DNA from 4 places in the Rhodoferax sp. RT5P35 genome. Region 1 is predicted to be linked to each of the others. Evidence: predicted binding sites of a transcription regulator. Region 1 holds the regulator's gene; each other region holds the start of a gene.
What was found. The regulator LexA, encoded in region 1, represses DNA repair genes until DNA is damaged. The targets are predictions, from matches to a motif close to ACTGTATNNNNATACAGT.

Region 1 (5,596 bases):
GGCTCCGTTGGAAGCGCAAGACACCCATCCAGAGCCTTTGGTGCCGTCGTACCGCGCACCGCTGGATTTGGACCTGGACTTGAACCTGGACTTCTCGAATTCTGAGTTGATGGCGATGCAAGAGCTGCCAGCCGTGCCAGCCGTGGTGGCTCCCCCCGTACCTGCACGCTTGGACCTGGATCTTGACTTGGATCTGGATCTAGCAGCATCCCTGTCCAGCCCGGCCGCTGCACCTGCGCCTATCCCACCGGTGATTCCCGTCATCGACAGCAACATGCTGGAGTTCGACCTGTTCGATCCCAAGGTCGAAGCCAAGATTTCGCCTAAAAAAGGCTGACTCCCCAGGCTGCGCTGCGTTACGCCAACCCCCTTGAAGGGGGCGATACCAGTCGCTCGGCAAAGCCGATTCCACGGTACTTATGGAATGCTTGCGTTGTGGCTGTGGGTTGGTTTATAAAATTGAAAAAACGGCCAAAAAACCTGTGCTTTTTGGTCGTTTGCGTTTGAAGCGTCTGCGCAAGCTGCTATCAAATAATTTTCAAAATAGATAGCAATAGCTACGTGGCTTAACGCCGAACCTGCAAGGCCGCTGGATTGACGATGTTGGTCGGCGTGCCCTTGATAAAGTTCAGTACATTGTCAAAAGCCGCGTTGAAGTACAACTCGTAGCTGTTTTGCTCCACATAGCCGATATGCGGGGTGCAGATGCAATTCTCTAGCCGCAGCAGGGCGTGGCCTTGCAAAATCGGCTCGCTCTCGAATACGTCAATCGCCGCCATGCCGGGATGGCCCCGGTTCAGGCCGGCCAGCAGTGCGTCAGGCTCGATCAGCTCGGCCCGCGAGGTGTTGACCAGCAGGGAGGTGGGCTTCATGCGCGACAGGTCTTCCAGGGTGACGATGCCACGGGTTTCCTCGTTCAGCCGCAGGTGTAGCGACAGCACGTCCGATTGCGCAAACAGGGCTTCCTTGCTGTCCACCACTTCCACCCCGTCGGCCAACGCCCGGGTGCGCGAGGTGTCGCGGCCCCAGACCAACACCTTCATGCCGAAGGCGCGCGCGTAGGTGGTGACGATCTGGCCGATGCGGCCATAGCCCCAGATGCCCATGGTTTTGCCCTTGAGCACGGTACCCATGCCGAAGTTGGGCGGCATGGACGCAGTCTTCATGCCCGACTGCTGCCAGACCCCGTGCTTGAGGTTACTGATGTACTGTGGCAAGCGCCGGGACGCAGCCAAAATCAGTGCCCACGTCAGCTCGGCCGGGGCGGTAGGCGAGCCCACACCCTCGGCCACGGCAATACCGCGCTCGGTACAGGCGGTGACATCCACATGGGCACCGATACGCCCGGTTTGCGCGATCATCTTGAGGCGCGGCAGTTTTTCGATCACCGCGCGGTTGAGCTGGGTACGCTCGCGGATCAGCACGATGATGTCGGCATCCTTCAGCCGCACCGACAACTGGCCCAGCCCCTTGACGGTATTGGTGTAGACCTTGGCGGCGTAGGGTTCCAGCTTGGTGGCGCAGTCGAGTTTGCGCACGGCATCTTGGTAGTCGTCGAGGATCACAATGTTCATGCCCTGATTGTGCCTTGGTGCTGGAGACTGCTTGCGGTGGTCTTGTGGGCCGACAGCAGGTGGGGCTTGGTTTTATTGCAGCACTGCGCCGCCGCGGGGCGCGGATTCCAGGGCGGCCATCCGCTCTAGTTCAGCGCAGACATCGGCCATGCGGCCCGAGATGCGCATGCGCCCGGCACTGGCGTTCGACTGGGGCGTGTCGATGACCCGTAGCACCCGTACCGGGCGGCGAGCAACGGCCGGGGGCGGGGTGCTGCAGCTGGGACGGGCGGGCCAGGCGGGTGCCGGGCTGGGGTGGTTGGCACAGTGGGGTGGCCACACGGCAGCAGGGCGTGAAGCCTGGCTGGGGCGCTGGACGGGCTTGTGCGGTGCACTAGCGGTGAGCCAGCCCACCAGACCCTGGAACGAACCCAGTAAACCCGTAGGTGAAAACGATGCGATTCCCATAGGACCTTCCCAACAAGCGGTGTTGAATACGGACGAAACGGTGGCTGTAAACCTGGATTTACGCGGACAGTGGCGGCGGCGGGGCGCTCCCGCATGCTGCTGCGCTTTACACGAAATTACGTTTAGCGCAGTGGCACCATGGCGCAGGTGGCGCGGCTACATCAGCAAAGTGTTGCGGATGAGCCCGACCGCCAAGCCTTCGATGGCGAAGCTTTCTTCCGGGTCGACCACGATGGTGGGGTAGTCGGGGTTTTCGGGCAGCAGCTCGACCAGGTTTTTGGTGCGGCGGTAGCGTTTGACGGTGACATCGTCGCCCAGGCGGGCCACCACGATCTGGCCGTTTTTGGCGTCGGTGGCGGATTGCACGGCCAGCAGGTCGCCGTCGAGGATGCCGATGTCGCGCATGGACATACCGCGCACCTTGAGCAGGTAGTCGGGCTTGTGGCGGAACATGCTGGCTTCGACGTGGTAGGTTTGGTCTACATGTTCCTGCGCCAAAATCGGGGAGCCTGCGGCGACCCGGCCGATCAGGGGCAGGGCGAGCTGGCTCAGCACGTTGTGCAGGCGCGACTCGTTGATGGAGCGCAGGGCTTCGCTTTTGAGGCGGATGCCGCGTGAGGTGCCGCTGACCAGCTCGATGGCACCTTTGCGAGCCAGGGCCTGCAGGTGCTCTTCGGCGGCGTTGGCCGACTTGAAGCCCAAGGTGTTGGCGATTTCGGCCCGGGTGGGCGGCGCGCCGGTACGGGCGATAGCGGACTGGATCAGCTCCAGAATCTGCTGCTGGCGGGCGGTGAGTTTGGCGGGGAAAAATGGAAGAGGGGGCAGATCCATGGGTGACTCCTAGGCGGAAACGAAGTGGCGGGCTGTTTTAATATCCAGTGACTGTATTTTTAACCAGTTTTTGAAAGTTTGCAAGCATGGCGGTGAATTCAAGTTCTTCCAGGATCGTGGTGTTGGGCACGGGGGGCACGATTGCGGGCCGCGCCAGCCGCGCGGGCGACAACCTGGGCTACACCGCGGGCGAAGTGGGTGTGGCGCAGCTGTTGGAGTCGCTGGGCGGCTTTGCGGCCGGGGTGGATCTGGTGGCCGAGCAGGTGGCGCAGGTGGACAGCAAGGACATGGGCTTTGCCCTGTGGCAGCAGTTGGCGACATGCTGCGACCACTGGCTGGCGCAGGCCGACGTGGCGGGCATTGTCATCACCCACGGCACCGACACGCTGGAGGAAACCGCGTATTTTCTGCAGGCGGTGCTGAACCCGGCCAAGCCGGTGGTGCTGACCTGCGCCATGCGCCCGGCCACGGCCCTGGTGCCCGACGGGCCGCAGAACCTGCTGGATGCCGTGGCGGTGGCTGCCACCCCGGGCGCACGCGGCGTGGTGGCGGTGTGCGCGGGCAACATCCACAGCGCGCGCGATGTGCAAAAGGTACACAGCTACAAGGTGGATGCGTTTGCCTCGGGCGATGCGGGGCTGGTCGGGCTGGTGGAGGAGGGCCGGGTACGTCTGTTGCGGCCCTGGCCATCGGCGGTAGATTTTTATGAAGAAAATCGACCTCTAGCGCAGGTTCTATCTACACAAGTAGCTATCAAAAGTGTAGTTCTGGGTGGTACGTCTGCCAGCGGCTGGCCGCGGGTGGAGATCGTGCTGAACTATGCCGGGGCCAGCGGTTTGCTGGTGGATGCGCTGGTGGCCCAGGGCGTGCAGGGTATGGTGGTGGCCGGCACTGGCAACGGTACGCTGCATGTGGAGCTAGAGGCGGCTTTGCTGCGGGCCATGGCGCATGGGGTGCGGGTGCTGCGTTCTACGCGCTGCGTGTTCGGCCGGGTGCTGGGACTGGGCTCGGACGCGATCCCCGATGCGCAGGGCTTGTCGCCGGTCAAGGCGCGGATTGCCTTGCTGCTGGAGCTTTTGGCCCCGCAGGCGTAAAAAAGCCGCCTAGCATCACGCCGGGCGGCTTTTTAGAGGCGTTGAAGCTCAGGCTGCCAGTGCGGCAAAGGCCCTGGAGGTGATTTCGTCGACGCTACCGGTGCCGCTGATGGCGCGGTACTTGGGGGCAGCGTGGGGTTCGTTGCGGGCCCAGCTGGAGTAGTAATCGACCAAGGGGCGGGTCTGGGCGCTGTACACCTCGAGTCGCTTGCGCACGGTTTCTTCCTGGTCGTCGGGGCGCTGGACCAGGGGCTCGCCGGTGATGTCATCAATACCCTCGACTTTGGGCGGGTTGAACTTGACGTGGTAAGTGCGGCCCGATGCCGGGTGCGAGCGGCGGCCGCTCATGCGTTCGATGATGGCATCGAAGGGCACGTCGATTTCCAGCACGTAGTCGAGCTTGACACCGGCGGCCTTCATCGCGTCGGCCTGGGGCAGGGTACGGGGGAAGCCGTCGAACAGGCAGCCGTTGGCGCAGTCGGGCTGGGTCAGGCGCTCCTGGACCAGGTTGATGATCAGGTCGTCGCTGACCAAGCCGCCGGACTTCATCACCGCGTCGGCCTGCAGGCCCAGCGGTGTACCGGCCTTGACGGCTGCGCGCAGCATGTCACCGGTAGAGATTTGCGGGATGCCATATTTTTGGCAGATGAAGGTGGCTTGCGTGCCCTTGCCGGCGCCGGGTGCGCCCAACAAAATGAGTCTCATGGAAATATCCTCGAAGTGTTTAAAACTGCGCGGCGTTGCTGGCGGGCTTGTTGTATGCAGGACCGGCCGCAACGCTTCATTGCGCGTGAGGATACCAGAGGCTTTAGTACAGTTTGCTTACGCGTTCCAGGTCTTCGGGCGTGTCCACACCGGGGCCGGGCGCGTGCTCGGTAACGTGTACTGCGATGCGGTAGCCGTGCCATTGTGCGCGCAGCTGTTCCAGCGCCTCGCTGACCTCGATCGGGGCCTGTGGCAGGGTGGGAAACAGGCGCAAAAATCCGGCGCGGTAAGCGTAAATCCCTATGTGGCGCAGTGGTGCCGGGCTGGGCAGGCTTTGGAAGCTTTTGTCGGCTGTGGCCCCGTCGCGCCACCAGGGGATGGGCGCGCGGCTGAAGTACAGGGCGTGCTGCTGTATATCTAGCACCACTTTGACGACGTTGGGGTTGGTGAAGTCGGCCAGGCAGTCGATGGCGTGGGCGGCGGTGGCCATGCTGGCGCCGGGGCGCTGCTCCAGCAGGCGAGCTACGTCGTTGATCAGGGCGGGGTCGATCAGCGGCTCGTCACCTTGCACGTTGACCACCAGGTCGTCGCCGTCCAGGACCAGCAGGGCGCAGGCCTCGGCCAGGCGGTCGCTGCCGGAGGGGTGGTCGGCGCGGGTCAGCACGGCCTCGATGCCGTGGGCGGCGCAGGCCTCCAGGATGGACGGGCTGTCGGTCACCACCACGCTGCGTTGGGCCTGCGACAGCAGGGCGCGCTGGGCCGTGCGGACCACCATGGGCACGCCGCCTAGCAAAGCCAATGGCTTGTTGGGCAGGCGGGTGGAGGCCAGGCGGGCGGGGATCAGGACGGTGAAGCGCATGGGTTTACAGGCCGAGTTCTTCGTCGCTCAGGGTGCGGGCTTCGTTCTCCAGCAGCACGGGGATGCCGTCGCGCACCGGGTAGGCC
Region 2 (5,596 bases), on a different contig from region 1:
GGCCAGCCGCTGCCCGGCTGGCGCGGCGTGGGTGCCGACATCACCGAGCGCAAAACGGCCGAAGACGAAATGCACCGAATGGCCCATTTCGATGTGCTGACCGGCCTGGCCAACCGCCGCCACTTCCAGCACCGCCTGCAGCAGTTGTGCACCCAAGAAGGTGGCATGGCGGCGCTGCTGTGCATCGACCTGGACAACTTCAAGCGCGTCAACGATGCCTACGGCCATGCCAATGGCGACGTGCTGCTCAAGACCATCGCCCAGCGCATGCTCTGCGAAATCCGGGACCGGGACCTAGTGGCGCGGCTGGGCGGGGACGAGTTCGCCATCCTGCTGGACGGCCTGTCCCAGGAGGAAGAAGTGCGCCTGTTTGCCGACCGATTGATGCGCGCCATCGAAGAGCCCTGCACGCTGTCGGGCATTACCTACACGCCCAACATCAGCATTGGCATCGCCTGCCTGCCCCACCATGGCAAGCAAGCCGACGACATCCTGCACCGGGCCGACCTGGCGCTGTACGAAGCCAAGGCCCGGGGGCGTCGACAGGCCCAGTTCTTCTCGCTGGCGATGGACGAAAAATCCCGCCGCCGCATTGCCATCGAAGATGCCCTGCGCCAGGCACTGCAGCAGCAGGAGCTACACCTGGTGTACCAGCCGCAGATCGCACTGCCCACCCAGCAGCCCACCGGGGTCGAGGCCTTGCTGCGCTGGTCCAGCCCCCAGTTTGGCAACCTGTCCCCGGCCGAGTTCATTCCGATTGCGGAAGAGGCCGGGCTGATCCGCGACATCGGACTGTGGGTGCTGGAAACCGCCTGCACCGCGGCAGGCACGCTACCCGGCCATCTGGTGATGGCGGTCAATTTGTCGGCCTGCCAGTTTGACGATGCCCTGCTGGTCGACAAGATTCTGACCGTGGTGGAGCGTACCGGCCTGCGCCCGCAGCGGCTGGAGCTGGAGATCACCGAATCGGTATTTCTGAAAGACACCGACGACGTGCTGAACGCCCTGCACCGGCTGCGCATGGCGGGCATCCGCATCGCGCTGGACGACTTCGGCACCGGCTATTCATCGTTGGCCTATCTGCGCAGCTTTCCATTCCACAAACTCAAGATCGACCGGTCTTTCATCATGTCGATCCACCAAAGCCCGGAGTCAGAAGCCATCGTGCGCTCGGTGATCGCCCTGGCCAGCGCACTGCAGATGGAGACCACCGCCGAGGGGATAGAAACCCAAGCGCAGTGCGAACAGTTGACCCACCTAGGCTGCAGCAACGGCCAGGGTTTCCACCTGGCCCGGCCAATGGCGCTTAAAGCCGTGCTGGCCCTGTTGCAGCACGCACCTGGATCGGATCGGTTGGACTCTCTGTAAAGTCCACACCCCGGCACGCGCGACACATTGCATTTAAAAGTTTAAACAAAAAGTGCCTAGTGCGCATATGCCACTTACGGTTCAAGCTATTCATTCAGTAGCAAAAATACTGCATACCTGAACCACAATCGGCCAGCTTCTGTGGGTGGCACACCGTGTTTTGCTGTATATTTAAACAGTTAATACACACCACACCATGGACCTCAACCGCAAGCTCGCCATCCTCGCCGACGCCGCAAAATACGATGCCTCCTGCGCGTCCAGCGGCACGCTAAAACGCGACTCCGTTGGCGGGCGCGGCATAGGATCGACCGAGGGCGCCGGCATCTGCCACAGTTACGCGCCCGATGGCCGCTGCATCTCGCTGCTGAAGATTTTGCTCACCAACTACTGCGTCTACGACTGCCTGTACTGCGTCAACCGCGTCAGCAGCAATGTGGACCGGGCCCGCTTTCGCATCGACGAGGTGGTACAGCTCACGCTGGACTTTTACCGCCGCAACTGCATTGAGGGCCTGTTCCTCAGCTGCGGCATCATCCGCAGCCCCGACTACACCATGGAGCGCGTGGTCGAAGTAGCCCGCGTGCTGCGCGAAGAGCACGACTTTCGCGGCTACATCCACCTCAAAACCATCCCCGAAGCCAGCGAGGAACTGCTGGCCCGCGCAGGCCGCTATGCCGACCGGCTCAGCATCAACGTCGAGCTGCCCACCACCGAGAGCCTGCTGGTACTGGCCCCCGAAAAAGACGGCCAGGCTATCCGCCGCTCGATGGCCCGGCTGCGTATCCATATCGACGACGCCAAGGCCGCGGCCCCACCGCCACTGGCTACCTCGCAGCCGCGCGTGGCCCCCAAGCGGGCCCGGGCGCCACGCTTTGCACCGGCCGGGCAAAGCACGCAAATGATCGTCGGTGCCGATGCCTCAGACGACCGCAGCATCCTGACCGCCAGCGCCACGCTGTACGGCGCGTACCAGCTCCGGCGCGTGTACTACTCGGCCTTCAGCCCCATCCCCGATGCCGCGCGCGGCCTGCCGCTGGTCGCGCCGCCACTGGTGCGCGAACACCGGCTCTACCAGGCCGACTGGCTGATGCGCTTCTACGGCTTTGCGCACGATGAAATCGTGGGGGCCAGCGACGGCATGCTGGCCCTCGACATCGACCCCAAACTGGCCTGGGCGCTGGCCCACCGCGAACGCTTTCCGGTAGACCTGAACCGCGCCCCGCGCGAAATGCTGCTGCGCGTGCCCGGCCTGGGTGTGACCTCGGTGAAGCGCCTGCTCACCGCCCGCCGCACCCGCACGCTGCGGGTCGATGATTTGTCACGCCTCAAGGTGCCGCTGAAAAACGTGCTGCCCTTCATCAGCGTGCCCGGCGCGGCGCGTAACGGGCTGGACGATGCCAACCTGGCGGCGCGGCTGCGGCCACAGCCGGTACAGCGCTCATTGTTCGACCTGCCCTTGCCCCATGGCTAACTCGGCGCCGCTGTCGGTCCACCTGGCGGGCGAAGACGACGTGCCGGGCTTTCGGGCGGCGGCGCGGCGTTTGCTGGCGCAAAACATAGAACCCGGGCAGATCAGCTGGCATGTGGCGGGCGCGGCCGAGGGGGATTTGTTTGCGACAGAAGAACCCGCACCCGATGTCCCCGCCACAGACGGCGCAGTGCTGAAGCTGCCCGCGTTCTTCGTCGCACTATGCAACCGCACCGCGCTGCACGCCGACCCGGCCCGCTTTGGCCTGCTCTACCGGCTGGCCTGGCGGCTGCTGCGCGAGCCGGGCTTGCGCTACGACCCGCTGGACCCCGACAGGATGCAGGCCGAGCAAATGGCCCGCGTGGTGCGGCGCGACATGCACAAGATGACCGCGTTTGTGCGCTTTCGGCCGCTGGACGCGCCCACCGACGACGGCTGGGGTGTCACCCACGTGGCCTGGTTCGAGCCCGGACACCACATCGTCGAAGCCACCGCGCCCTTTTTTGCGCGGCGCTTTGCGCAAATGCCCTGGGCCATTCTCACGCCCGAGCGCAGCGCCCGCTGGAACGGCCAGCAACTGGCCTTCGGCCCTGGCGCGCAGAAATCAGACGCACCACCGGCCGATGCCAACGAGCGCCTGTGGCTCACTTATTACGAAAACATCTTCAACCCGGCGCGGCTCAAACTGGCCATGATGCACAAGGAGATGCCGCGCCGCTACTGGAAGAACCTGCCCGAGGCGGTGCTGATCCAACCGCTCACAGCCTTATCGGCCCAGCGCAGCGGCCAGATGCTGGAGCAAGCGGCCAGCGAACCGGCGCACCGCCGACCCGCTGCTTCCATCGCCCTGCGGCTGGACCAGCGCCCCGAAGTAGTGGAAGCCCCAGGCACGCTGGCCGCGCTGCACCAGGCCACTGAACGCTGCCGCGCCTGCCCCATCGGCCAGCACGCCACGCAGGCAGTGCACGGCGAAGGCCCGATGGGCGCACCACTGATGTTGGTGGGCGAGCAGCCCGGCGACCAGGAGGACCTGCGTGGCCGCCCCTTTATCGGCCCGGCCGGCCAGTTGCTGGACCGGGCGCTGGCGCAGCTCGGCCTGTCACGGGCGGCGCTGTACCTGACCAACGCGGTGAAGCACTTCAAGTTCGAACCGCGTGGCAAACGGCGCATCCACAAAACTGCGGCGCAGCAAGAGGCCGCCGCTTGCCTGGACTGGCTGGAACATGAAATTGCTTTGGTACGGCCTGCTGCCGCCGTGGCGCTGGGCAGCACCGCCGCCCGCGCCCTGCTGGGCCGCCCCGTCGCCGTGCTCAGCGAACGCGGCCAATGGCTGCAGCGCGACGACGGCCTGCGCGTGCTGGTCACCCTGCACCCGGCCGCCCTGCTGCGCATGGACAGCCGCGACTTCGATACCGCGTTTGCCGCCTGGCTCGACGATCTGGGCAAGGCCGCCCATCTTGACCCTGGCCCGGAAACGTATGATTTATAAAAAATAAGCTGCTAGCCCAGGAGTTACCTGCGCTAGCAGCTATTTATTTAGGAGCAGGTGCCTTACTTGCCGTCAACCGCTTTCGGTGCCAAATCCACACCGCTGAGCTTGCCGATGGTCTCTGCCAGCATGGGCACATACGCCTGCCCGCCAGCACCACCATCGCCATGCACCGCCAGCGCAAACGAATTCTTCACCGCATTGCCCAACGGATTCGCCACGCCCGCCGCGTCGGCCATGGACTCCAGGTAGCGCAGGTCCTTGAAGGCGTTTTGCAGCGTGAACTTGTGCGCCTCTTTATTGCCGTCCAGCGTGTAGCCCATGAAGGTCTGGTAGAAGCCGCAGTCCATGCGGCCACCGCGGATCACCGAGTCAAAGCGCTGCGGCGTAATGCCCACCGCCTGCGCCACCGCCATGGCTTCCGCGTACAGAGCCGCGTAGCCCAGCGAGATGAAGTTGTTCACCAGCTTCATGCGGTGCCCGTCGCCCAGGCCGCCGATATGCACCACCTTGCCAGCCCAGGTGGCCAGAATCGGCTGGATACGTGCGAAGGTGGCTGCGTCGGCACCCACCATGGTGTCCAGCGTACCGGCCCAGGCTTCCTTGGGCGTGCGGCTCAGGGGCGCGTCCACCAGGGTGATGCCCAGCGGTGCCAGCTCTGCCGCCAGCGCCACGGTGGAGGTGGGGTCGGCGGTGGAGCAATCGACCAGCAACGAACCCGGGCGCAGGCTGCTGGCCAGGCCGTTCGGGCCGCGCACCAGCGCCTCCACGTCCTTGGAGCCGGTGACGCATAAAAACACCACCGTGGCCTGTGCGCCCAGCGCCTGCACCGATGCAGCCCGGGTGGCGCCGCGCTGCAGCAGGTCGGCCACGGCATCGGAATCGCTGCGGGCGTAGACGGTGAGCGGATAGCCTTTGTCGACGATGTTCTTGGCCATGCCGTGGCCCATCAGGCCCAGGCCGATGAAGCCGATGTGTTCAGTGGTTTTTTCGGTGGTCATGTGTGTCCCCTTACCAGCGCTGGTGCACCAGCGGCTTGGCAAAGCGCTCGTACACCGCGGCCAGGGCCTGCATGGTGCTGTCGCTCAAGGCGGGCAGGTCGGCGGCGGCCACGTTGTCGGCCACCTGGGTGGCGCGCTTGCCGCCGGGGATGCTGCAGGTAACGGCCGGGTGCATCTGGATCCAGCGCAGCGCCATCTGCGCCATGGTCATGCCCTCGGGCACCAGGGGGCGCATGGCTTCCACGGCCTGCAGGCCCACGGCGTAGT
Region 3 (5,596 bases), on a different contig from region 1:
CAGCGTAGATCTCGCCACCGCCCCGACCATCCACGCTTGGGTGTGGTCTTCGCCGCTGCTCTCCCTGGTTGGATGTCGATGGCCGGTTTACTGTCTGCCCTCAATGGCTCATTAGCTAAACGCACGAACTCTGATCGCCCACGGTGTGGCATGGAAACTAATTAGCAGGAAAAGGCACACAATGGTCACTGGCCGTCGATCAAGCAACTCAAAGGTGCATTACGTGGTCAGGTACGACGGCGTTGAGCATTTCGGTCCAATTAGCATCTATTGGACAGCAAGGCGCGCGCCGGTAGTGTCGCTGGCAACGTTCTCCACACGATTCAGCCGTCTGGTGGGTGGTAACGCTATTTCTGATGCCAGCATAGATGAAGCCCTCTGGCTAAAACCCGACGAATTCAAACGCAAGTTCGGTGCGCGCCGCACCCTCGTCGAGGTGGACGGCCAATCGATTGACTTACTGGCCTATTACGCATCTCATTCGATAGATGGGTCTATTGACTATCGCGTCTTCTGGCAGCGTATCCGCGCTCTTATTAAGAGTAGCCAACTATCCAGCGACAGCATGGTTCACGCCATGTCCATGCCCACAGCGTCCTGGTGCAGCTTTTATGGCGGTGGCCGTCGCAAGGGCATCGTATATGACGGCATGGAGTATCCCGAATATGCCGGCGCGCATTTCCATAGCGTCGCGGCGCTCCTGCGAACCGTGGGCAGATATACGGATCGCGCACTAATCTGGTCTCGTCTGAAGGCCGGTTGGGGCTTGGACGATGCCCTCGCCATTCCAACTGCATTCGCCAGTCATCGTGCGGGCTTGATCTACCGTATTACTCGTCTGAAGACAAGTGCCGTGTATGTGGGCCTCACCGTTACATCTGTGAAGCAGCGCTGGGCTTTTCACTTACGCAGAGCGGCACAGGGCTCTACTACCAAGATCCATATTGCAATCCAAGAAGACGGACGAGAGGGTTTTGACATTGATGTGCTTGAGAACGGCATTACCGACCCGAACCTACTTCCCGCCCGTGAAGCCTTTTGGGTAGATCGATTGGGGGCCTTGGGGGCGATGGGCCTCAACTCTGCAAAACCCGGCGGCATGGGGAGTCCACGCGGAAAGCCTGTCCAATACGAAGATGAAAGTTTTCGCTCCATCGAGGAAGCGGCAGACGTGTTGGGCAAACGCCTCGGCATCGCACAACATGTTGTTCGGAGCAGGCTTCAGCAAGGAAAGCTGCTGCCAAAGGCAGACAAGATTCGGAGACGGAGCCGCCACCCTGATGCCGGATCAAACCTTTTCAGACGCTGGCTTGCCATGCTCAAACGTCACCCTGGTGTCATCGCCATCGAATGGGTGTCAGACTACGACAAGTTCAAATCCGATGTATCGCCAGTGCCATCTGGCTTAGAACTGGTGCGTAAGGCGTCTGACGAACCCTGGGGGCCTGACAACTTCGAGTGGATCGATACCAAGACCAAGGTTGAGAGAGTTCACGGCACGGCGCTATTGGTCCGTGGAGTGTCGTATCCATCGCTAAAGACGGTCGCTGAGGCATTCGGTATCGGGGTAAGCACGTTGAAGAACCGCATAAACGAACAGGGCATGACTGTCGAGCAAGCGGTAGCAGTGCCGCTTGGGGTTACGTCATACAAGCAAGCTGACCAGTCGATTATGGTTGATGACAAGGTGTTCAGGTCAAAACGACAGGCGATTCTCCATATCGCGACGACCCGTGGGTTTACCGAAAACCAAGCTAAATACCGTTTCAGCACAGGCGCATACTGAGCCCGCCTGTTAGGTTTGAAGGGCAGTTCGACACGAGCTGGCGGTGCTTGGGGCGAACGACCTAGCAGACATTCGTTCAGGCCCTAAGCGAAGACACTTGTCACCGCGCCATAGATTGCAAGTGATACGCCGAATGCCTGCAATTTGAAGCCGCCTACCGCCGCATACTCAACTTTTTTGCTTAGATCAGATACCTTATTGGCAGTGGTGTCGATACGGCCTTCTAGTTCTTCCTTTGTTTTCGACAACTGCTGCTGAGCTAACGTGGCGTTTGCGGCAACTTCTTGCCGCAAAGAGCTAAAACCTTCCTCCAGATGCGCAATTCTCTCTTCAACTGTCTGCGGTTTGGAACCTACGGAAGCGCTGGCAGAACCGGCCGTTCCCGAGACGCAAACTCCGCTGAGCGTAACGGTTGCCGAATTTCGCACGATTGGAAAAGACTTGAACCAATCCATTGTTGCAATCAATAAGGACTGACGCCGAAATAGGCCAAGATTGTCATTAATCGAGAAAAGAATGAGTAGTCCACCGGTTAGCTGCAGAATCATTCCGGCAAACTTATTTACTATGGTAAATGACTCGGCGAATTGTCTGAGTGCGAAAAAATGAATCACAAATAAGGGCAAGAGCGCAAAAATAGGCCACGCACGAAAGAGCCAATGGGGAATCTGGCGCCAGTGAATCATTTGAATGTCTAACTTAATTTAAATTTAACGCAGATGTCCTAGCGGACTAGCCTGATTGGCATGAACGTAAAGCGGGTGATGATCTCGGTCGCTGCGGGCATTGGCGCCACGCTGAACGACCGGTGCAACATATAGGTCGGCTGGTCAGTCGTCGACGGGCTCAATGTCCGCTTGCCGCTGACGCGGCCGTTGTCATCTCAAGACAAATGCCGCAGACCGGCTTGTAGCAGTAGTTTGACGGCGGTAAGTCAATGGCGGCTTTTTGCCGAGTATGGCAGTTTAATCTGAACACATCATTGTCGATACCCAGTCTGCTTCCTTTCGGGCAACATCGACTCCGACGCGTTCAGCACGGTGACCGTCGCAAAAGCTTAGGCTGCAATCAATGGACCTCCAACCCCTCCAGCCGGTCTCCGTCACAAATGCCACCTAGTCCATCGGCCGGATGATGGGCTCCTTCGTAGTATTGGGCAGCACATAAGCCCAGGCCCGTTTGTTGGTTTGGTCATACACCAGCTTGACGAGTCTGGTAGCGGGCTGTTTACACTACCCCACGGCAACGATATCGGTTCGAAGTCCAGTATTACCTGGACCAGTGCCTGGGCATGGTTTACTGTATGAAAAAACAGTGTTTAAATGCCATCCCCAGTCCTCGAAGTCCCTATGCAAGCCCAACCCGAGTGGTTCGATGCCCCCATCGTCCCCCTATCTCCCATCCATCCCGCCCGCCCGCTCCGGGTTGCCGGCGCGCTGCCACCGGCTGTAGCCGCGGCTATCTGGCGCGGCGATGCATTGGGTTCCCCCGTGTCCTCGGTAGTTGCGTCAGGCTGGTCGCTGCTCGACCAAGAGCTCCCCGGTGGTGGCTGGCCTTGCCACTCGCTGTCGGAAATCCTGAGCCCACAGCCGTCAGTCTTGGAATGGCGGCTATTGGGTCCGGCATTGCGCCAGGTAGTGGCCCAGGGCGGCCAGGTGGTCGTGGTCGGCCCGCCCAAACAACCCCATTTGCCGGGTTTGCTGCACGAAGGCTTGGACCAGCGCCAACTGGTGTGGATTCAGACCGATACCCCGGCGGAACGCCTCTGGGTAACCGAGCAGCTCATCAAATCCGGCTCCGCCGGTGCCTTGGTCGCCTGGGTGCCGCAGGCCCGGCAAGAGCAGATTCGCCGCCTGCAGGTCTGTGCGCAGAGTTGCCCTGGACTGGTCTTCTTGTGTCGCCCTGAAGCCGCGCAGCACGAAGCCTCGGCGGCTCCTTTGCGGGTGCATGCGACCTATGGTCTGGACTGGGAACTCCGCGTCCAGCTCTTCAAGCGCCGCGGTGCCGTGCACGATGGCCGGGTCCGCCTGCCGTCGGTACCCGGTGGCTTGGTCTCGGTACTGACGCCGCGGCTGCAGCACCCCAGCCAGTCTCTCCTTCCCAGTGAAAGTGCCAGCCATGTTGTGGGCAGCCTTGCTCCCCGACGCGCCGTCCCCCGACCCGTTACGCACTGACGCTCTGCAGGGGCTGGCGGTATGGTGTTTGCAATTCACCCCCCGTGTAGCCCTGGTGCAAGGTGCTGTGCTGATGGAGGTGGAGGGAAGCGCGCGCTTGTTCGGCGGCAAACGGAAGCTGGCGGCCCGGGTGCGCGAGGAATGCGACGGTATGGGCGTGAACTTCTTGAGCTGGGCTCCGACCAGCCTGGCGGCATTGGCCCTGGCCCGTGCCGGCGTGCGCAACGGTTTCGCCCAACCACTGGAGCAATTGTTGGATGCGCTGCCGCTGGAGGTGCTGACTGCCGTCGCGGCGCACGCCCCAACATTGGCACGCCTGGGCTGCACCAGCCTGGGCCAGGTACGGGCCTTGCCGCGCGGCGGCATCAGCCGACGCTTTGATAAGGAGCTGCTGGCTGCACTGGACGAAGCCTACGGTCTGCGCCCCAGCGGCTACCCCTGGGTTGCGCTGCCGGACACGTTCCACGCGAAGCTGGAGTTGATGTCCCGGGTAGAACATGCTCCGGCCATCCTGTTCGGCGCCCGCCGCCTGTTGCTGCAGCTGTGTGCCTGGTTGGCCGCCCGGCGGTGTGGTGTATCCGCTTTCACCCTGCGCTGGTGCCATGACGCCATGCGCGCAAAGACTGCGGGGGATGGCGGCGAGCTGACCATACGTACGTCTGAACCCACTCGCAGTATCGAACACCTGAGCCGCCTGTTGGCAGAAAACCTGGCCAAGGTAGAACTGCTCGCTCCGGTGGGTGACCTGGAACTGTTGGCCGTCGATGTCCGTGCGTTCGAGGAAAAAACCGCCTCTTTACTGCCCGACAGCCAGGAAGACGGGGAGTCGTTGGCGCTGGTGCTGGAGCGTATTGCGGCCCGTCTGGGCCCCGCGAAAGTGCTGCGCCCGGTGCTGGTCGAAGAGCACCGTATGGAATGGGCTGTGCACTGGCAGGCAGCACCGAACCCGCTGCCACGTCCCAGTCCACGGCGTCCAGGCTTGCCGCAACCCACTTTCATCCTGCCCGAGCCCTTGCGGCTGGCCGCGCGCGCGAATCGGCCCTTGTACCAGGGGACCCTGTATTTACTGTCCGGCCCGCACCGGGTCGAGGGCGGCTGGTGGCACCGCATCCCTGACGCAGCAGGCGACAGCCATGCCCAGACCACGGTCCGCGACTACTGGGTGGCATTGAGCGAACACGCGGGGGTGCTGTGGATTTACCAGACCCGCCTGGCCGATGAAGCCACCGCCTGGTTTCTGCATGGCGTCTTTGCGTGAACAGGCGCGGCCATGTCCTCGTCTTTCGCCGCTTCGCCTGCTCCTGGTTCACTTCCGGGGTCCCCTTCTGGGCCTGGGTCCGAGGGTATTCCGGCGTATGCGGAGTTGTGGTGCCTGAGCAATTTCTCCTTTCTGCGCGGCGCCAGCCAACCCAGCGAGTTGGTGGCCCGGGCCAAGAAGCTCGGCTACACAGCCCTGGCGCTGACCGACGAATGCTCCATGTCCGGCATCGTCCGCGCCCATGTCGCCGCCAAGGAGCAGCAACTGCCGCTGCTGGTGGGTAGCCAGTTTCAGGTGGACGGAGACGCACCGTTTACCTTCATTGTGCTGGCCTGTAACCTGAACGGCTATGGCAATCTGTGCGAGTTCATAACCAGG
Region 4 (5,596 bases), on a different contig from region 1:
TTAGGCACCGGGACACCAAAATTGCGCAAGATTTCCTTGCCTTGGTATTCGTGAATCTTCATGAGGGCTCTCTCAGGAATGGATGAATTTTTGCCCGTCTGTACAGGTAAAACTGCACAAAATGGCACCGTTCTGTCAACCTCGGAATGTATCATGTTGCAGTGCAACGAACTGACCCGCCGCTGACGTCGCGGGCCTGCCTCTCTACCTACTGACTGCCTTTTTATGCCTAAAGTCTTTATCGACGGTGAAGCCGGAACCACCGGTCTGCAAATCCGCGAACGCTTGCAAACCATGCCGCAGATCGAGGTGGTCAGCATTGACCCCGCACTGCGCAAAGACCCCGAAGCCAAGCGTGCGCTGATGGCCGGGGTCGATCTGGTCATCCTGTGCCTGCACGACGATGCCGCCATCGCATCCGTAGCCATGGTCGACAGCCTGCCTGGCCGCAAGCCCAAGATCATCGATGCCTCCACCGCCCATCGCACCGCGCCGGGCTGGGTTTATGGCTTCCCCGAACTGGCCCCAGGCCAGCAAGAAGCCGTGGCCCGGGCCGACCGCGTGGGCAACCCCGGCTGCTACGCCACCGGTGCGATTGCGCTGATCCGTCCTCTGGTGGATGCGGGTTTGCTCCATGCAGATGCGGCCCTGGCACTGCCTTCGGTCAGCGGCTATTCGGGTGGCGGGCGCAGCATGATGGAAGCGTACGAGAAGGGCGAAGCGCCGCTGTTTGAAATCTATGCACTGGGCCTGTCGCACAAGCATTTGCCCGAAATCATGCGCTATACCGGCCTGACCCGGCGGCCGATTTTTGTGCCGTCGGTAGGCAATTTTGCGCAGGGCATGCTGGTGCAATTGCCCCTGCACCTGGACCTGCTGCCCGGCCAGCCCAGCGCCCAAGACCTGCACGATGCCCTGGCCAAGCACTACGCGGGCAGCGAATGGGTCACGGTGGAAACCCCGGGTGACAGCGGCAAGCTCGATGCCACGGCCCTGGTCAACACCAACCAGATGGAACTGCGCGTGTTTGGCAACGAAACCCACCGCCATGCCGTGCTGATAGCTCGCCTGGACAACCTGGGCAAAGGTGCCAGCGGTGCGGCCGTGCAAAACCTGAAATTGATGCTCGAGCTGTAAATCAACTATGCTATTATTTTAATAGCTAATAGCGTAAGTAATACCTGCGCTACAGCCCTAAAACCTATAAATTCAGCCCGCGTCATCCCAGTCGCCACTGCCCGCCACCACACGGCGCACGGCATCCGACGAAAAGCCCCGTGCCAATAAAAACCGCTGCTGCTTGCCGCGAGCTGCGGCATCTGCTGGCGGGCTGCCGAACTTCTTGCGCCAGACCTCGCGGGCCCGGGCTAACTCGGTGTCTTGCAGGCTGGCCACAGCATCCAGCACCATGCCGGGGTCCAGGCCCTTGGTTTGCAGCTCTTGCCGGATGCGGGCGGTGCCCAGCTTGGCAGACCGACGGTACAGCACCGAATCCACCACCCGCTGCTCGTTGATAAAACCCTTGGCCTGGAGTTCGTCCAGCGCCTGGGCCAGCGCGCCAGGCACTTCTTCGAAAGCGATGAGTTTGCGCTCCAGCTCAGCGCGCGAATGTTCGCGGCCACTGAGCAGGCGCAGGGCCCGGCCCTTGAGGCTAATAGGCGACAGGCCCTTGGACGGTAAAAAAGCCATTTGCTATGGTATGTATAGCTACTAGCGCATATTCCACCTGCGCTAGAGCCCTATTTAAGCCTCAACTTTAGCCTTCTTGCCTTCTTTGGCGGGCTCGGCAGCCACCGGCACCAGCGGGATGCCCAGCGACTCGCGCACCTTGTTTTCGATCTCGGTGGACAGACCGGGGTTCTCGCGCAGAAACTCACGGGCGTTATCGCGGCCCTGGCCGATTTTTTCGCCCTGGTAGGCGTACCAGGCACCGGATTTTTCAATCACCTTGGCCTCCACGCCCATATCGATGATTTCGCCGTGGCGGCTGATGCCCTCGCCAAACAAAATGTCGAATTCGGCCGTCTTGAACGGAGGGGCGACCTTGTTCTTCACCACTTTGACCTTGGTCTCGTTGCCGATTGCGTCGTCGCCCTTTTTGATGGTGCCGGTGCGGCGGATGTCCAGGCGCACCGAGGCGTAGAACTTCAGCGCGTTGCCACCGGTGGTGGTCTCGGGGCTGCCAAACATCACGCCAATCTTCATGCGGATCTGGTTGATAAAGATGACCATGCAGTTGGCCTTCTTGATGTGCGCGGTGAGCTTGCGCAGCGCCTGGCTCATCAAACGGGCTTGCAGGCCGGGCAGGCTGTCGCCCATTTCGCCTTCCAGCTCGGCCTTGGGCGTGAGCGCGGCCACCGAATCGACCACGATCAGGTCCACCGCACCGGAACGCACCAGCGAATCGACGATTTCCAGGGCCTGCTCGCCGGTGTCGGGCTGGCTGATCAGCATTTCTTGCAGGTTGACACCCAGGTTCTGGGCGTACTGGGTGTCGAGTGCGTGCTCGGCATCGACGAAGGCGCAGGTACCGCCGAGCTTTTGCATTTCGGCGATGACTTGCAGGGTCAGCGTGGTCTTGCCACTGGACTCGGGGCCGTAGATTTCGATGACGCGGCCACGGGGCAGGCCACCGACGCCCAACGCAATGTCCAGGCCCAGCGAGCCGGTGGACACCACCTGGATGTCCTCAATGACTTCGCCCTCGCCTAGCCGCATGATGGTGCCCTTGCCAAACTGCTTTTCGATCTGCGCCAGCGCGGCTTGCAAGGCCTTGGCTTTTTCGGCCAGTGCGGCGGGAGTGGGGGCGACGGGAGGGGCTTTGGTGACGGCGTTCATGCTGCGGGTCTTTCGAAAAATGGGTGGCGGGCTTGCCTGCGGTTAACTACAGGCTGGATGCTTGAACAGTAGTTTACGGCGACCCACCATTTCTGCAATAGATTATTTAGTCAGTTTGGCTTACTATTTGAAAATGTTGAATTTGACCGCCGAACAAGGTTGGCGCGAAACCCATCTGGGCCGCTTGATGGCCGCCGCGCTGCGCCGCTTCGATGCCCGCGTACTGGAGCTGATGGCCCGCAATGTGGACGTGCCGCTGGCGCTGGGCAACTTGGCGGCCCGGGCGCAGGTGGGTGCGGCGCACATCCACATCACCCGGCACCTGCCGCTGCAGGGTGCGCGGCTCACCGCGCTGGCGGCCCAGGCAGGCATGAGCAAGCAGGCCATGGGCGACCTGGTCGACCAGTGCGCCGCCTGGGGCATGGTGGCACGTGCCCCAGACCCGCTGGACGCGCGGGCGCGCCGGGTGGTGTTTACCGCGACCGGGCTGGCCTGGCTCAAAGCCTTCCAAGACGCAGTAGCGCAGGCCGAGGACGAGTTCCACCAGGCCGTCGGCCCTGAGGTCGCCACCGTGGTGGCACTCGGGCTGGAGGCCTACGCGACATAATCGCGAAAAAATAGAGGAGACACGATGCGTATTCTTATTGCGGAAGACGACCAGGTTTTAGCAGACGGCCTGCTGCGCGGCCTGCGCGCCTCGGGTGCGGCGGTGGACCACGTGGCCAGCGGCACCGAGGCCGATGCGGCGCTGCTGACCAACCGCGAATTCGACCTGCTGATCCTCGACCTGGGCCTGCCCAAGATGCACGGTCTGGAGGTATTGAAACGCCTGCGCGCCCGGGGCTCGTCGCTGCCGGTGCTGATACTGACAGCAGCCGACAGCGTGGAAGAACGCGTCAAGGGCCTGGACTTTGGTGCCGACGACTACATGGCCAAACCGTTTTCGCTGCAAGAGCTGGAAGCCAGGGTACGCGCCCTGTCGCGGCGCGGTGCGGGGGGTGCCAGCAGCAGCATCCAGCACGGCCCCCTGCTGTACGACCACGCCGGGCGCATGGCCAGCATCGACGGCAAGACGCTGGAACTGTCGGCCCGCGAGCTGGGCTTGCTGGAGGTGCTGCTGCAGCGCGTGGGGCGGCTGGTGAGCAAGGAGCAGCTGATCGAGCGCCTGTGCGAATGGGGCGAAGAGGTCAGCGTCAACGCCATCGAGGTCTACATCTACCGCCTGCGCAAGAAGATCGAGAAAGGCCCGATCCGCATTGCCACGGTGCGCGGGCTGGGCTATTGCCTGGAAAAGATTGCCCCTTGAATGGGTCCACTGGACAGCGCAGCGTTTAGTTTTTATAATCGGCACCATGACATTGATAAACAAAGCATTGATCCTCTAGACACCTTCCGACTCTTCGGAAGGCGCTGCGCCTTGCCGGAACGAACTCCCCACCCCGGCAAAGATTTTTGTGCGGGGTTTTTTGTTTTTTACGGCCTGAAAGTTCTTATGCGTACCTATGACAAGCTGATTGCTACGATTTATCCGCACCAGTGGATGGTGGGCTTGCGCTCGTCCATTGGTGCGGCATCCATTGCGCAAGACAAAAGCCCCTAGCTTCGGGAATTTTTTAGCGGTCCGCCTCGGACCCTGGAAACCCTGGTTGGCGGCACGCCACCAGGGTTTTTGTCTTTAAGGAACATCGTATGACTACGAACACACATGCGCGGCAACTGCGCAATATTGGCATCATCGCCCACGTCGACGCGGGCAAAACCACGGTCAGTGAACGCATTTTGTTCACCACCGGCGAAATCCACCGCACCGGTGAAGTGCACGACGGCAACACCACCATGGACTACGACCCGCAGGAGCGGGCGCGCGGCATCACCATCAACAGCGCCGCCACCACCGTGGCCTGGCGCGGCCACCAGATCAACCTGATCGACACACCCGGCCACATCGACTTCAACATCGAAGTGAGCCGCTCGCTGCGCGTGCTCGACGGCGCGGTGGTGGTGTTCGACGGCGTGGCCGGGGTCGAGCCGCAGACCGAAACCAACTGGCGCCTGGCCGACGGCTACGGCGTGCCGCGCATTGCGTTGGTCAACAAGCTGGACCGCACCGGGGCCGACTTTGCCCGCGTGGTGGCGATGATCGCCGAGCGCCTGGCCGTCACCCCACTGGTGCTGCACCTGCCCATCGGCCAGGAGGCCGGATTTGCAGGCGTGGTCGATCTGCTCAGCATGCAGGCCCTGTACTGGCCGCCCAATGACCGGGGCCAGCCCACCTTGGAACGCGCTGCCGTGCCCGTCGAGCTGCTGGCCGCCGCCGAAGCCGCCCGCCGCACCTTGGTAGAGCTGGCCGTGGAGCAAGACGACGCAGCCCTCACCGCCTACCTGGACGGCCAAACCGTGCCGGAAGACGTGCTGCGCGCCTGCATCCGCAAGGGCACGCTGGCCGGGGCCTTCGTGCCCGTGCTGGCCGGTGCCGCGCTAAAGAACAAGGGTATCGAGCCCCTGCTCGACGCGGTGGTGGACTACCTGCCCGCCCCCGAAGACCGCCCGCTGGCGCTGCCGCCCGGTGACGGCTTTGCCGCGCTGGTCTTCAAGGTGGTGCACGACGAACACGGCACGCTGAGCTATCTGCGCGTCTACCGCGGCGAAGCCCATGCGGGCACGGCCGTGCTGAACACCCACACCGGCCAGCGCGAGCGCTTGTCGCGGGTGGTGCAGATGCACGCCGACCGCCGCGAAGAACTGGCGCTGGCGCAGG

Region 2: the regulator LexA is predicted to act here: its motif matches at 1,531-1,548, upstream of AC097L_RS04575 (putative DNA modification/repair radical SAM protein).
Region 3: the regulator LexA is predicted to act here: its motif matches at 3,085-3,102, upstream of imuA (translesion DNA synthesis-associated protein ImuA).
Region 4: the regulator LexA is predicted to act here: its motif matches at 2,891-2,908, upstream of recA (recombinase RecA).

What each region holds. Positions count from the first base shown of each region.
Region 1 is NZ_JBWMAX010000013.1:77,456-83,051, forward strand. Features, by position in the region: gene AC097L_RS18910 (hypothetical protein) at 1-337, shown strand, start outside; gene AC097L_RS18915 (D-2-hydroxyacid dehydrogenase family protein) at 567-1,574, opposite strand; gene AC097L_RS18920 (hypothetical protein) at 1,647-2,021, opposite strand; gene lexA (transcriptional repressor LexA) at 2,178-2,852, opposite strand; gene AC097L_RS18930 (asparaginase) at 2,939-3,946, shown strand; gene adk (adenylate kinase) at 3,995-4,651, opposite strand; gene kdsB (3-deoxy-manno-octulosonate cytidylyltransferase) at 4,755-5,510, opposite strand; gene AC097L_RS18945 (Trm112 family protein) at 5,515-5,596, opposite strand, start outside.
Region 2 is NZ_JBWMAX010000003.1:44,449-50,044, forward strand. Features, by position in the region: gene AC097L_RS04570 (putative bifunctional diguanylate cyclase/phosphodiesterase) at 1-1,368, shown strand, start outside; gene AC097L_RS04575 (putative DNA modification/repair radical SAM protein) at 1,565-2,842, shown strand; gene AC097L_RS04580 (UdgX family uracil-DNA binding protein) at 2,835-4,328, shown strand; gene AC097L_RS04585 (NAD(P)-dependent oxidoreductase) at 4,391-5,329, opposite strand; gene AC097L_RS04590 (aldo/keto reductase) at 5,340-5,596, opposite strand, start outside.
Region 3 is NZ_JBWMAX010000006.1:292,423-298,018, reverse strand. Features, by position in the region: gene AC097L_RS12060 (GIY-YIG nuclease family protein) at 182-1,786, shown strand; gene AC097L_RS12055 (hypothetical protein) at 1,870-2,472, opposite strand; gene imuA (translesion DNA synthesis-associated protein ImuA) at 3,136-3,960, shown strand; gene AC097L_RS12045 (Y-family DNA polymerase) at 3,905-5,218, shown strand; gene AC097L_RS12040 (error-prone DNA polymerase) at 5,231-5,596, shown strand, end outside.
Region 4 is NZ_JBWMAX010000004.1:233,308-238,903, forward strand. Features, by position in the region: gene sucC (ADP-forming succinate--CoA ligase subunit beta) at 1-62, opposite strand, end outside; gene argC (N-acetyl-gamma-glutamyl-phosphate reductase) at 226-1,137, shown strand; gene recX (recombination regulator RecX) at 1,210-1,689, opposite strand; gene recA (recombinase RecA) at 1,744-2,838, opposite strand; gene AC097L_RS07740 (MarR family winged helix-turn-helix transcriptional regulator) at 2,972-3,445, shown strand; gene AC097L_RS07745 (response regulator) at 3,470-4,144, shown strand; gene AC097L_RS07750 (hypothetical protein) at 4,145-4,438, shown strand; gene fusA (elongation factor G) at 4,528-5,596, shown strand, end outside.